2 regions of the Caulobacter sp. P4_E5 genome follow, and region 1 is predicted to be linked to the other one. Evidence: predicted binding sites of a transcription regulator. Region 1 holds the regulator's gene; the other holds the start of a gene.
The links. Region 1 encodes HrcA, which represses chaperone genes, less so after heat shock. Its sites were predicted from a motif close to GTTAGCANTCNNNNNNNNNGANTGCTAAC; they were not measured.
Positions count from the first base shown of each region.

Region 2: groES (co-chaperone GroES) is a predicted target of HrcA. The motif match lies at 1,557-1,585, and genes of this name have one in related genera.

Region 1 covers NZ_JBFUJD010000016.1:25,645-30,698, reverse strand. The annotation lists gene AC1DSO_RS07460 (retropepsin-like aspartic protease family protein) at 1-3, opposite strand, end outside; gene AC1DSO_RS07455 (S1C family serine protease) at 88-1,065, opposite strand; gene rph (ribonuclease PH) at 1,129-1,845, opposite strand; gene hrcA (heat-inducible transcriptional repressor HrcA) at 2,020-3,096, shown strand; gene grpE (nucleotide exchange factor GrpE) at 3,109-3,747, shown strand; gene dnaN (DNA polymerase III subunit beta) at 3,893-5,011, shown strand.
Region 2 covers NZ_JBFUJD010000067.1:13,452-18,505, reverse strand. The annotation lists gene AC1DSO_RS18470 (methylated-DNA--[protein]-cysteine S-methyltransferase) at 127-645, shown strand; gene AC1DSO_RS18465 (DUF4345 family protein) at 642-1,067, opposite strand; gene AC1DSO_RS18460 (VOC family protein) at 1,097-1,480, opposite strand; gene groES (co-chaperone GroES) at 1,643-1,933, shown strand; gene groL (chaperonin GroEL) at 1,992-3,635, shown strand; gene AC1DSO_RS18445 (hypothetical protein) at 3,799-4,269, opposite strand; gene AC1DSO_RS18440 (hypothetical protein) at 4,464-4,595, shown strand; gene AC1DSO_RS18435 (hypothetical protein) at 4,640-4,954, shown strand; gene AC1DSO_RS18430 (IMCp domain-containing protein) at 4,956-5,054, opposite strand, start outside.

The sequences.
Region 1 (5,054 bases):
CATGGTTCAGGCTCTCGGCTGCGGTCGAGTCAACTTCTTAGAGCTTCCATCGGCCGTGGCCTACCAGAGATAGCGTCTGGTGGCCGCCTAGTTGAACCGCCGTTTCTTCAGCAGGGTGGCGCGGTCCATCGAGCGGACCTCGACCTCGAAGGCGTCGCCCTCGCGCAGGACCTTCAGCGGCACGGTGACGCCGGCGTCGCCCAGGCTCCACAGCGTCTCGTAAAATTCGGCGAGGTCCGCGATCGGCTGGTCGTCGATGGCCAGGATCAGGTCGCCGGCCCGCAGCTCGGCGCGGGCGGCGGGACCCTTGGGCGAGATGCCGACGATCACGACGTGGTTTTCCATCTCCTGGGCGAAGATCCCCAGCCACGGGCGCGGCGGGTGCGGGGCCTGGCCGCGGGCCAGCTCGTCTAGGATCGGCGGCAGCAGCTCGGCGGGCACGAACATGTTGATCGGCTTGGCCTGGCCTTCCTTGTCGCGCCCCTCCAGGGTCAGGGAGCCCAGGCCGACGAGGTCGCCCTTGGGGCCGATCAGCGCCGCCCCGCTCCAGTGGGGGTGGGCCGGGCCGGTGATGATGGCGTCGTCCAGCAGATATTCCCAGTAGCCGGCGAACGGCATGCGGGCCAGGACCTGGCCGGCCACGGCGTGGGCTCGGCCCCCAGCGCCGGCGGCGATGATCGGCGAGCCGGTTTCGAGGTCCTTGGCGCTGCCGATGGCGATCACCGGCAGGTCCAGCGGCTCCAGCGCCTGGACCAGGCCCAGGCCCGAGCGGACGTCCAGGCCCAGCACGTGGGCGGGCACACGGCGGCCGTCATTGCGGGTCAGTACGACCTCTTCGGCCTCGGTGATCAGATAGGCCATGGTCAGGACGAGGCCGCCGGGACCGACGACGACGCCGTTGCCGATGCGCTCGGTGCCCAGGATGGCGGCCGTATAGGCGTCGCCCGGGACGGTGGCCTCCAAGGCGACCATCGAGGCGAGCACATGGTCGAGGTCGAAGCGATAGGCCTCGGCCGACGGGCGCAGGCGGGCTTCGACTTCATGGCCTTCGAACGGGGTGGTCACGCGAGACTCCTAATCTTCAGGATTGGAATCTGGGACCGATACCCCGTTCGGACAAGTGGGCGCCTACCCGCCGATCGCCGCGCGCTGCAGGGCGAACAGTTCGTTGATGCCTTTTTCAGCAAGGCCGAACAGCGCTTCGAACTCGGCGCGGGTGAAGCCGCGCTTCTCGCCGGTGGCCTGGATCTCGACGATGTCGCCCACACCGGTCAGCACGAAGTTGCTGTCGGCCTCGGCGGTGGAGTCTTCTTCATAGTCGAGGTCGAGGACTGGAACGTCGTTGAACACGCCGCACGAGACGGCCGCGACCTGGCCGACGATCGGGTCGGTCTTCAGCACGCCTTCGTCCAGCAGATACTTGGTGGCCAGGCGCAGGGCGACCCAGGCGCCGGTGATGGCGGCGGTGCGGGTGCCGCCGTCGGCCTGGACGACGTCGCAGTCCAGGGTGATCTGGCGCTCGCCCAGGGCCTTCAGGTCGACGACGGCCCGCAGGCTGCGGCCGATCAGGCGCTGGATCTCCTGGGTTCGGCCGGTCTGCTTGCCGGCGGCGGCCTCGCGGCGGCCGCGCGTGTGGGTGGCGCGGGGCAGCATGCCGTACTCGGCCGTGACCCAGCCGGCGCCCTTGTTACGCATCCAGCCTGGGACATTCTCCTCAACCGTGGCGGTGACCAGCACCTTGGTGTGGCCGAAGCTGATCAGGCAGGATCCCTCGGCGTAGCGGTTGACGCCGGTTTCCAGCGTGACGGCGCGCAGCTGATCGGGGGCGCGTTCGGACGGACGCATGGGAAACTCCTGGTTTCAGGAAGAAAGGGGGATATTTGAATGTGCGTGACGGGCCGCTTATCCTATTGCGAGCCGCAGTTGAAAGAGGCCGACTCCTTTTGTTCGACCACCGGGTCCCAAACGACACGCCTCGAGACGACACGCCGCGCATGGTCCTGACCAAGTGGTTTTGAAATGACGCCACCGTTTCCAGGACCGATCGTCCCCGCGCCGGCGCTCGGCGAGCTGGACGCCCGCGCCCGCGACATCTTCCGCCGCGTCGTCGAGTCGTATCTCGAGACTGGCGAGCCGGTCGGCTCGCGCACCATCTCGCGCGGTGGGCTGGCACTGTCGCCAGCCTCGATCCGCAACACCATGCAGGACCTGGCGCATCTGGGCCTGCTGGACGCCCCCCACACCAGCGCCGGACGGATGCCGACCCACGCGGGCCTGCGCATGTTCGTCGACGGCCTGCTGGAGGTCGGCGACATCGCCGAGCAGGACAAGCGGGCCATCGAGGCGCGGCTGGCGGTCAAGGGCCGCTCGTTCGAGGAGGCGATGGCCGAGGCCTCGTCCGTGCTGTCCGGCCTGGCCGGCGGGGCCGGCATCGTGGTCACGCCCGTTCGCGAGGGCGGCGTCAAACACGTGGAGTTCGTGCCGCTTGGCGGCGGCCAGGTGCTGGCGGTCATGGTGTTCGAGGACGGCCAGGTCGAGAACCGGCTGATGCGCCAGGCCCCGGGCGTGACGCCCTCGGCCCTGCAGGAGGCCAGCAACTTCCTCAACGCCCGCCTGCGCGGCCGCACGCTCAGCGAGGCGCGGACCGAGATGGGCGCCGAGCTCGACATCGCCCGCCGCCAGCTGGACGAGACCGCCGCGCGCCTGGTCGAGGACGGCCTGGCCGCCTGGAGCGGCGGGGAGGGCGACGCCCGCTCGCTGATCGTGCGGGGACAGGCCAACCTGCTGGCCGACGCCCGGGCCCACGAGGACATCGACCGGGTCCGCCAGTTGTTCGACGATCTTGAGCAGAAGGGCCAGCTGATCGGCCTGCTCGACGATGTGCGCGACGCCGAGGGCGTTCGCATCTATATCGGGGCCGAAACGCGCCTGTTTTCGCTTTCGGGTTCCTCGGTGATCGCGGCGCCCTATATGACGGGGCGTCAGAAGGTGCTGGGCGCGATCGGCGTGATCGGTCCGGCGCGATTGAACTACGCCCGAGTCATTCCGTTGGTGGACTACACCGCCCGGGTGCTCGGTCGGATGATGGATGGATAAGGACTTTACGAGATGACCGACGAGCAAACGCCGGCGGAAGAGATGCCGTTCGAAGTCGACGACGCGTCGCAAGAGATCGAGGCGCTGAAGCTGGAAGTGGCCGCTCTGAAGGAGCAGGCCCTGCGCTACGCCGCCGAGGCCGAGAACACCAAGCGCCGCGCCGAGCGCGAGATGAACGACGCGCGCGCCTACGCGATCCAGAAATTCGCCCGCGACCTGCTGGGTGCGGCCGACAACCTGTCCCGCGCCACGGCCCACAGTCCCAAGGAGTCGACCGACGCGGCGGTGAAGAACTTCATCATCGGCGTCGAGATGACCGAGAAGGAGCTGCAAGGCGCCTTCGAACGCAACGGCCTGAAGAAAATCGATCCGGCCAAGGGCGACAAGTTCGATCCGCACCTGCATCAAGCCGTGACCGAACAGCCTTCGACCGAGGTCGCCGCCGGCGGCGTGGTCGCCGTGCTGCAGGCCGGTTACGAGCTGATGGGACGCCTGGTGCGCCCGGCCATGGTCGCCGTGGCGGCCAAGGGTTCGACCGGTCCGTCCACGGGTTCGGCGACCGGCGAGCAGCCGGCCGGCGGCGCCAATCCCTATGCCGGAGCGGCCGCCGACGGCGACAACTCGGGCGGGTCGTTCGACCAGAAGGCCTGAACCCGGCGTTTTTGACTGGCGAGGGGGCGTAAATGACGGGCGCGCCCCCTTTCCCCCTCCGCGCTTTGCGATAATGTCGGCGGTCCATTCTCAACGGGGGTAGCGGGCGATTCTCACTGGCCGCCCGCGCGATCTGGACCGAATTATGAAGCTTACGATCGAACGGGCGGCGCTCCTGAAGGCGCTGGGGCATGTGCAGAGCGTCGTCGAGCGCCGTAACACCATCCCGATCCTGTCGAATATCCTGCTGTCGGCGGAAGGCAGCACGCTGTCGTTTTCGGCGACCGACCTGGACATGGAGATCATCGACGAGGGCCTGGCCCAGATCGACGTCCCCGGCCAGATCACCGCCCCGGCCCATACGCTCTATGAAATCGTCCGCAAGCTGCCCGACGGCGCCGACGTTTCGCTGAGCTTCAGCGGCGACGATCCGCGCCTGGTGATCCAGGCGGGCCGCTCGCGCTTCAACCTGCCGGTGCTGCCGGCCGGCGACTTCCCGGTGATGAGCAGCGACGGCCTGTCGAACCGCATCGCGGTCGACACCAACGAGCTGATCCGGCTGATCGACAAGACCCGCTTCGCGATCTCGACCGAAGAGACCCGCTACTATCTGAACGGCCTCTATCTGCACACGGTCAACGAGGGCGGCGAGACCAAGCTGCGCGCCGTGGCCACCGACGGTCACCGCCTGGCCCTGGCCGAGATGCCGGCCCCCGAGGGCGCGGTCGGCCTGCCCGGCGTGATCGTGCCGCGCAAGACCATCGCCGAGGCCCGCCGCCTGATGGAATCGGCCGGCGAGCACGTCGACGTCCAGCTGTCGCCGCAGAAGGTCCGCTTCGAGTTCGGCGCGGCCGCCCTGACCTCCAAGGTCATCGACGGCGCCTTCCCGGACTATCTGCGGGTGATCCCGCGCGACAACGCCAAGATCCTGACCCTGGACAACGACCTGTTCGCCAAGGCCGTCGACCGGGTGGCCACCATCTCGGCCGAGAAGAGCCGTTCGGTGAAACTGGCCATCGAGCCAGGCCGGGTCACCCTGACCGTCCGCAACATGGAAGCCGGCCAGGCCGTCGAAGAGGTCGAGGTCGATTACGACGGCGAGCCCTTCGAGATCGGCTTCAACGCCCGCTACCTGCTGGACGTCTGCGGCCAGATCGCCGGCCCGCAGGCAGAGTTCCGCTTCGCCGACCCGGCTAGCCCGACCCTGGTGGTCGATCCGGTCGACCCGGGCGTGAAGTACGTGCTGATGCCGCTGCGGGTCTGATCCGCGGCCTAAGTATAAAGAGACGGGCGCCTTGGAGCGCGAT
Region 2 (5,054 bases), on a different contig from region 1:
GAAGAAGCCGCCGCGATCCTTCTTCCCCCTCCGGGGGAGGAGCGCGAAGCGCGGAGGGGGCAAGCAGCGCCAATCGCCGCAAATTCCGGGCGGACACGCTCCCCGCCCCCGGCGATGATCGCCGCCATGAGTCGTCCCGACCGCCTGATCCTGGACCGCGCGCCCTCGCCGATCGGCGAGTTGCTGATCGTCACCGACGAGCACGGCGCCCTGCGCGCCCTGGACTTCCATGACCACGAACACCGGTTGGATCGCCTGCTGCGGACCCATTACCGCACGCTACGGCCGGAGCCGGGCCCGGCGCCCGCCACGATCCGCGAGGCCATGGCGGCCTATTTCGCCGGCGAGTTCGACGCTCTGCGCCGTATTTCCTGGGCGACCAATGGCACGGCCTTCCAGCACGCGGTGTGGACGGCGCTGACGGAAATCCCGGCCGGGGAGACGATCACCTATTCCGAACTGGCCCGCCGCGCCGGCCGCCCCGTCGCCGTCCGCGCCGCCGGCCACGCCAACGGCTCCAATCCCCTGAGCATCGTCGCGCCCTGCCACCGGGTGATCGGCATGGACGGCTCGCTGACCGGCTATGGCGGCGGTATCGAACGCAAGCGCTGGCTGCTAGCCCACGAAGGCGTTCGGCCTCTCTAGGCCAGGCCCACGCCGCGCAGCACCACCTTGCCGACCTGGAAGAACGGCAAGCTCAAGGTAATGCCGATCAGGGCGTTGAAGATCATCGCGCCGCTGTTGTAGCGGCCGGCCTGGTTGTCCAGGGCCGCCGACAGCGCCCGGCCCGCCGCCGCGCCCAGCCAGGCGACCGCCAAGGCGAGGGCCATGGCCGCCCCGATCCGCGGCTGATAGCCGAGATACAGCGCCGCTACCCCGTGCGAGGCGATCAGCACTCCGCCCAGGGCGCGCCCCTCGGCGAACAGCGGCGGCTTGGGGGTGTCCTCGTCAGCCAAACCCGCCAGGCCCAGCATGGTCTGCGGCCGCGCCAGGATCATGCCGCCCAGCGTCCCGCCGATCACGCAGGCCAGGACCGCCAGGAACAGCGACAGGACATAACTCGACATGCGTCAGAGGCTCCGCTTGTGGACCAGCTCTATTCCGGCGCCCGGCAGACGGCCTCGACGTTGAAGCCGTCCGGGTCCAGCACGAACGCGCCGTAATAGTCTTTATCGTAATGTGGGCGAAGTCCGGGCGCGCCATTGTCGTGACCACCGGCCTTCAGCGCCGCCTCGTAGAACGCATCGACCTGGGCGCGGGTCGTCGCGGCGAAGGCGACATGCAGCTTGCCCTGGGTCGCGTTCCGGTCGGAGATCCAGAACATCGGCCGCTTGGCCCCATAGCCGACGGCGTTGGCGCCGCCGGTGAATTCCTTGGGCACGACATAGAGTTGACGGATCCCGAGCGGCGCCAGGGCGGCGTCATAAAAGGCCGCCGAACGCTGGAAGTCGGCCACTCCGAACCCCACATGATCGAACATCAAACGCTCCCGCCGAAAAAAGTTCGTCAGCGACGTCCTTGACTCCCATGAGGCCGCTGCCTAACTCACGCTCGGCGTTGGCACTCAAGGGGGGCGACTGCTAACAGCGCCGCTCCCTCGCTGACGAAGCCCTTACACAAACCGTTCCGACGGAGAACAACAATGAAATTTCGTCCCCTGGGCGACCGCGTCCTCGTGAAGCGTGTCGAAGAAGAAACCAAGACCAAGGGCGGGATCATCATCCCCGACACCGCCAAGGAAAAGCCGCAGGAAGGCGAAGTCGTCGCCGTTGGCCCCGGCGCGCGCAACGACAAGGGCGACATCGTCGCCCTGGACGTGAAGGCCGGTGACCGCATCCTGTTCGGCAAGTGGTCGGGCACGGAAGTGAAGGTCGATGGTCAAGACCTGCTGATCATGAAGGAAAGCGACGTCCTGGGCGTGGTCGAGGCCTAAGCCTCCCCCGTTCCCACTCGCTTTCGAACCCAAGTTTCTCTTTTAGAAGGGCTCTAACATGGCCGCTAAAGACGTCTATTTCTCCTCCGACGCGCGCGACAAGATGCTGCGCGGCGTCAACATCCTCGCCAACGCGGTGAAGGTGACCCTGGGTCCCAAGGGCCGCAACGTCGTCATCGAAAAGTCGTTCGGCGCCCCGCGCTCGACCAAGGACGGCGTCTCGGTCGCCAAGGAAATCGAACTGGCTGACCGCTTCGAGAACCTCGGCGCGCAGATGATCCGCGAAGTCGCCAGCAAGACCAACGACAAGGCCGGCGACGGCACCACCACCGCCACGGTGCTGGCCCAGGCCATCGTCCAGGAAGGCCTCAAGTCGGTCGCCGCCGGCATGAACCCGATGGATCTGAAGCGCGGCATCGACAAGGCCGTCGCCATCGTCGTCGCCGACATCAAGGCGTCGTCGAAGAAGGTCACGACCAACAACGAGATCGCCCAGGTCGGCACCATCTCGGCCAACGGCGACAAGGACGTTGGCGAGATGATCGCCAAGGCCATGGACAAGGTCGGCAACGAAGGCGTCATCACCGTCGAGGAAGCCAAGACCGCCGAGACCGAACTCGACGTCGTCGAAGGCATGCAGTTCGACCGCGGCTACCTGTCGCCGTACTTCATCACCAACGCCGACAAGATGGAAGTTCAGCTCGAAGAGCCGCTCATCCTGCTGTTCGAAAAGAAGCTGTCGTCGCTGCAGCCGCTGCTGCCGGTGCTGGAAGCCGTCGTGCAGTCGGGCCGTCCGCTGGTGATCATCGCCGAGGACGTCGAGGGCGAAGCCCTGGCCACGCTGGTCGTCAACAAGCTGCGTGGCGGCCTGCGCGTCGCCGCCGTCAAGGCTCCGGGCTTCGGCGATCGCCGCAAGGCCATGCTGGAAGACCTGGCCATCCTGACCGGCGCTCAAGTCGTGTCGGAAGACCTGGGCATCAAGCTCGAAAACGTGTCGCTCGACATGCTGGGCCGCGCCAAGAAGGTCTCGATCACCAAGGACGACACCACGATCGTGGACGGCATCGGTGAGAAGGACGCGATCGAAGCCCGTATCGCCCAGATCAAGCGCCAGATCGAAGACACCACGTCGGACTACGACAAGGAAAAGCTGCAAGAGCGCCTGGCCAAGCTGGCCGGCGGCGTTGCCGTCATCCGCGTCGGCGGCTCGACCGAAGTCGAAGTGAAGGAAAAGAAGGACCGCGTCGACGACGCCCTGAACGCGACCCGCGCGGCCGTGGAAGAAGGCATCGTTCCCGGCGGCGGCGTGGCTCTGCTGAAGGCCTCCAAGGCCCTGGCCAGCCTGGTCGGCGACAATGACGACCAGACGGCCGGCATCGCCATCGTCCGTCGCGCCCTGCAGGCCCCGATCCGTCAGATCGCCGAAAATGCCGGCGTCGAAGGCTCGATCGTGGTCGGCAAGATCCTGGAAAGCGACTCGGCCACCTTCGGCTTCAACGCCCAGACCGAACAGTATGTCGACCTGATCGTCGACGGCGTCATCGACCCGGCCAAGGTCGTCCGCACCGCTCTGCAGGACGCCGCCTCGGTGGCCGGCCTGCTGATCACCACGGAAGCCGCCATCGTCGAAGCCCCGAAGAAGAACGCCGGTGGCGCTCCGGGCGGCGGCATGCCGGGCGGCATGGGCGACATGGACTTCTAGGAAGTCCATAAAGTCGCCCATCCTTCAAAGGGATCGGGATCGGCACGCCGATCCCGAGCGGCGACATGGACTTCTAATTTAAGAAGCCTACGTCAGCTCAACACTGAAACGGACGAGGGCGGAGCCGAAAGGCTCCGCCCTTTTTCGTGCCCGAGCCACCGACCTACCCCACCTGCTCGAAGCGCCATTTCTGGTTGCCGCCGCCGTTCCACGGGAAGCAGATGATGTAGTTGCCGTCGTACATCAGCTCCTCGCGGACATCGACGACCTTGCTCTTGTCGTGATTGTTCAGCGCGAACCACGGGCTGGGGTTCAGGTCGTCGATCGTGAACAGCGTGATCGGCTGGTTCGACCCGCTGATGAAGGACGGCTCGGCCGTCAGCCGCAGGGCGTCGCCCTTGGAGCCCCAGGCCAGGTAGAGGTTCGGGTCCTCGCCCCAGCGCAGCTGAAACTGGGTGTCGTTCTGATAGTAGACCGACCACATGGTGGTCTTGTCGTTGAGCCGCTTGCGGGATCGCAGCACCGTCGGCCCGTATCCGTTCTGGATCTCGTCGGCGTGGCCCATGATCCATTCGCCCTCGGGCGAGAGATAGGCATGCAGCTGGATCAGCCCGTCGTGCGGCAATCTCGTCATCATAGCCTCCCTAGGCGATTGTTTTCGCGAGGAAAGGCTGTGCCGCTGGCGGGGGCGCGACTGTGCGGAAACTCACGCCGTCGCTATTTCAGATGACGTCGTTCTCAAGTTCCCGTGACGACCGAAACCGGCGCGCATCCAAGTCGCCGGATCGGCGTTAACCCCCGGTCAAGTTTCAGGGCATGGAGGCGGTTATGTCGTTCGTGCGTATCCTTCCCACCCACCGTCGGCGGCGCTCGTCGCGGAGCACGGTGGTCCTTCTGGTGCTGTCGGGCTGGCTAGTGCTGGGCCTGATCAGCCAGGCGGCGTTCCAGCTGATCGGCTGACCTTCGCCCTTTCGGCCAGCGGCGATGGGCGCTACACGCGACTGATGTATCGCCAGCGCCCCGACGCCGATCTGATCGTTCAAGGCTGGGTCATCGGCGTGATGGTCGAGGTTCCGGGCGAGCGTATGCCCGTCCGCCACTACTTCGCCGTCGGCAAGGCCGATCGGGCCCAGGCCGAGTGGGCGGCCGTGGACCTGGCGATGAACGCCGGCTCGGTGGCCTCCAGCCCCGTGGGCGGAGCGGAGCCGGTCGAGGCGCTGCGCGAGATCGTCGCCTATCGCATGCGCGAACTGGGCTTGAAGTCCGGCGAGGCGCGGGCTCTCGGTGACAAGAGCCCGCGTCGCTGGCTGTCGCTTTGACCTAGTGGTGTTTGCCGCCGCCGCCGCAACCGCCGCAGCCGCCGCCACCCGAATAGCCGCCGCCGACATGGACCGCGCTGGACGCAGAAGCCGAGGCTGA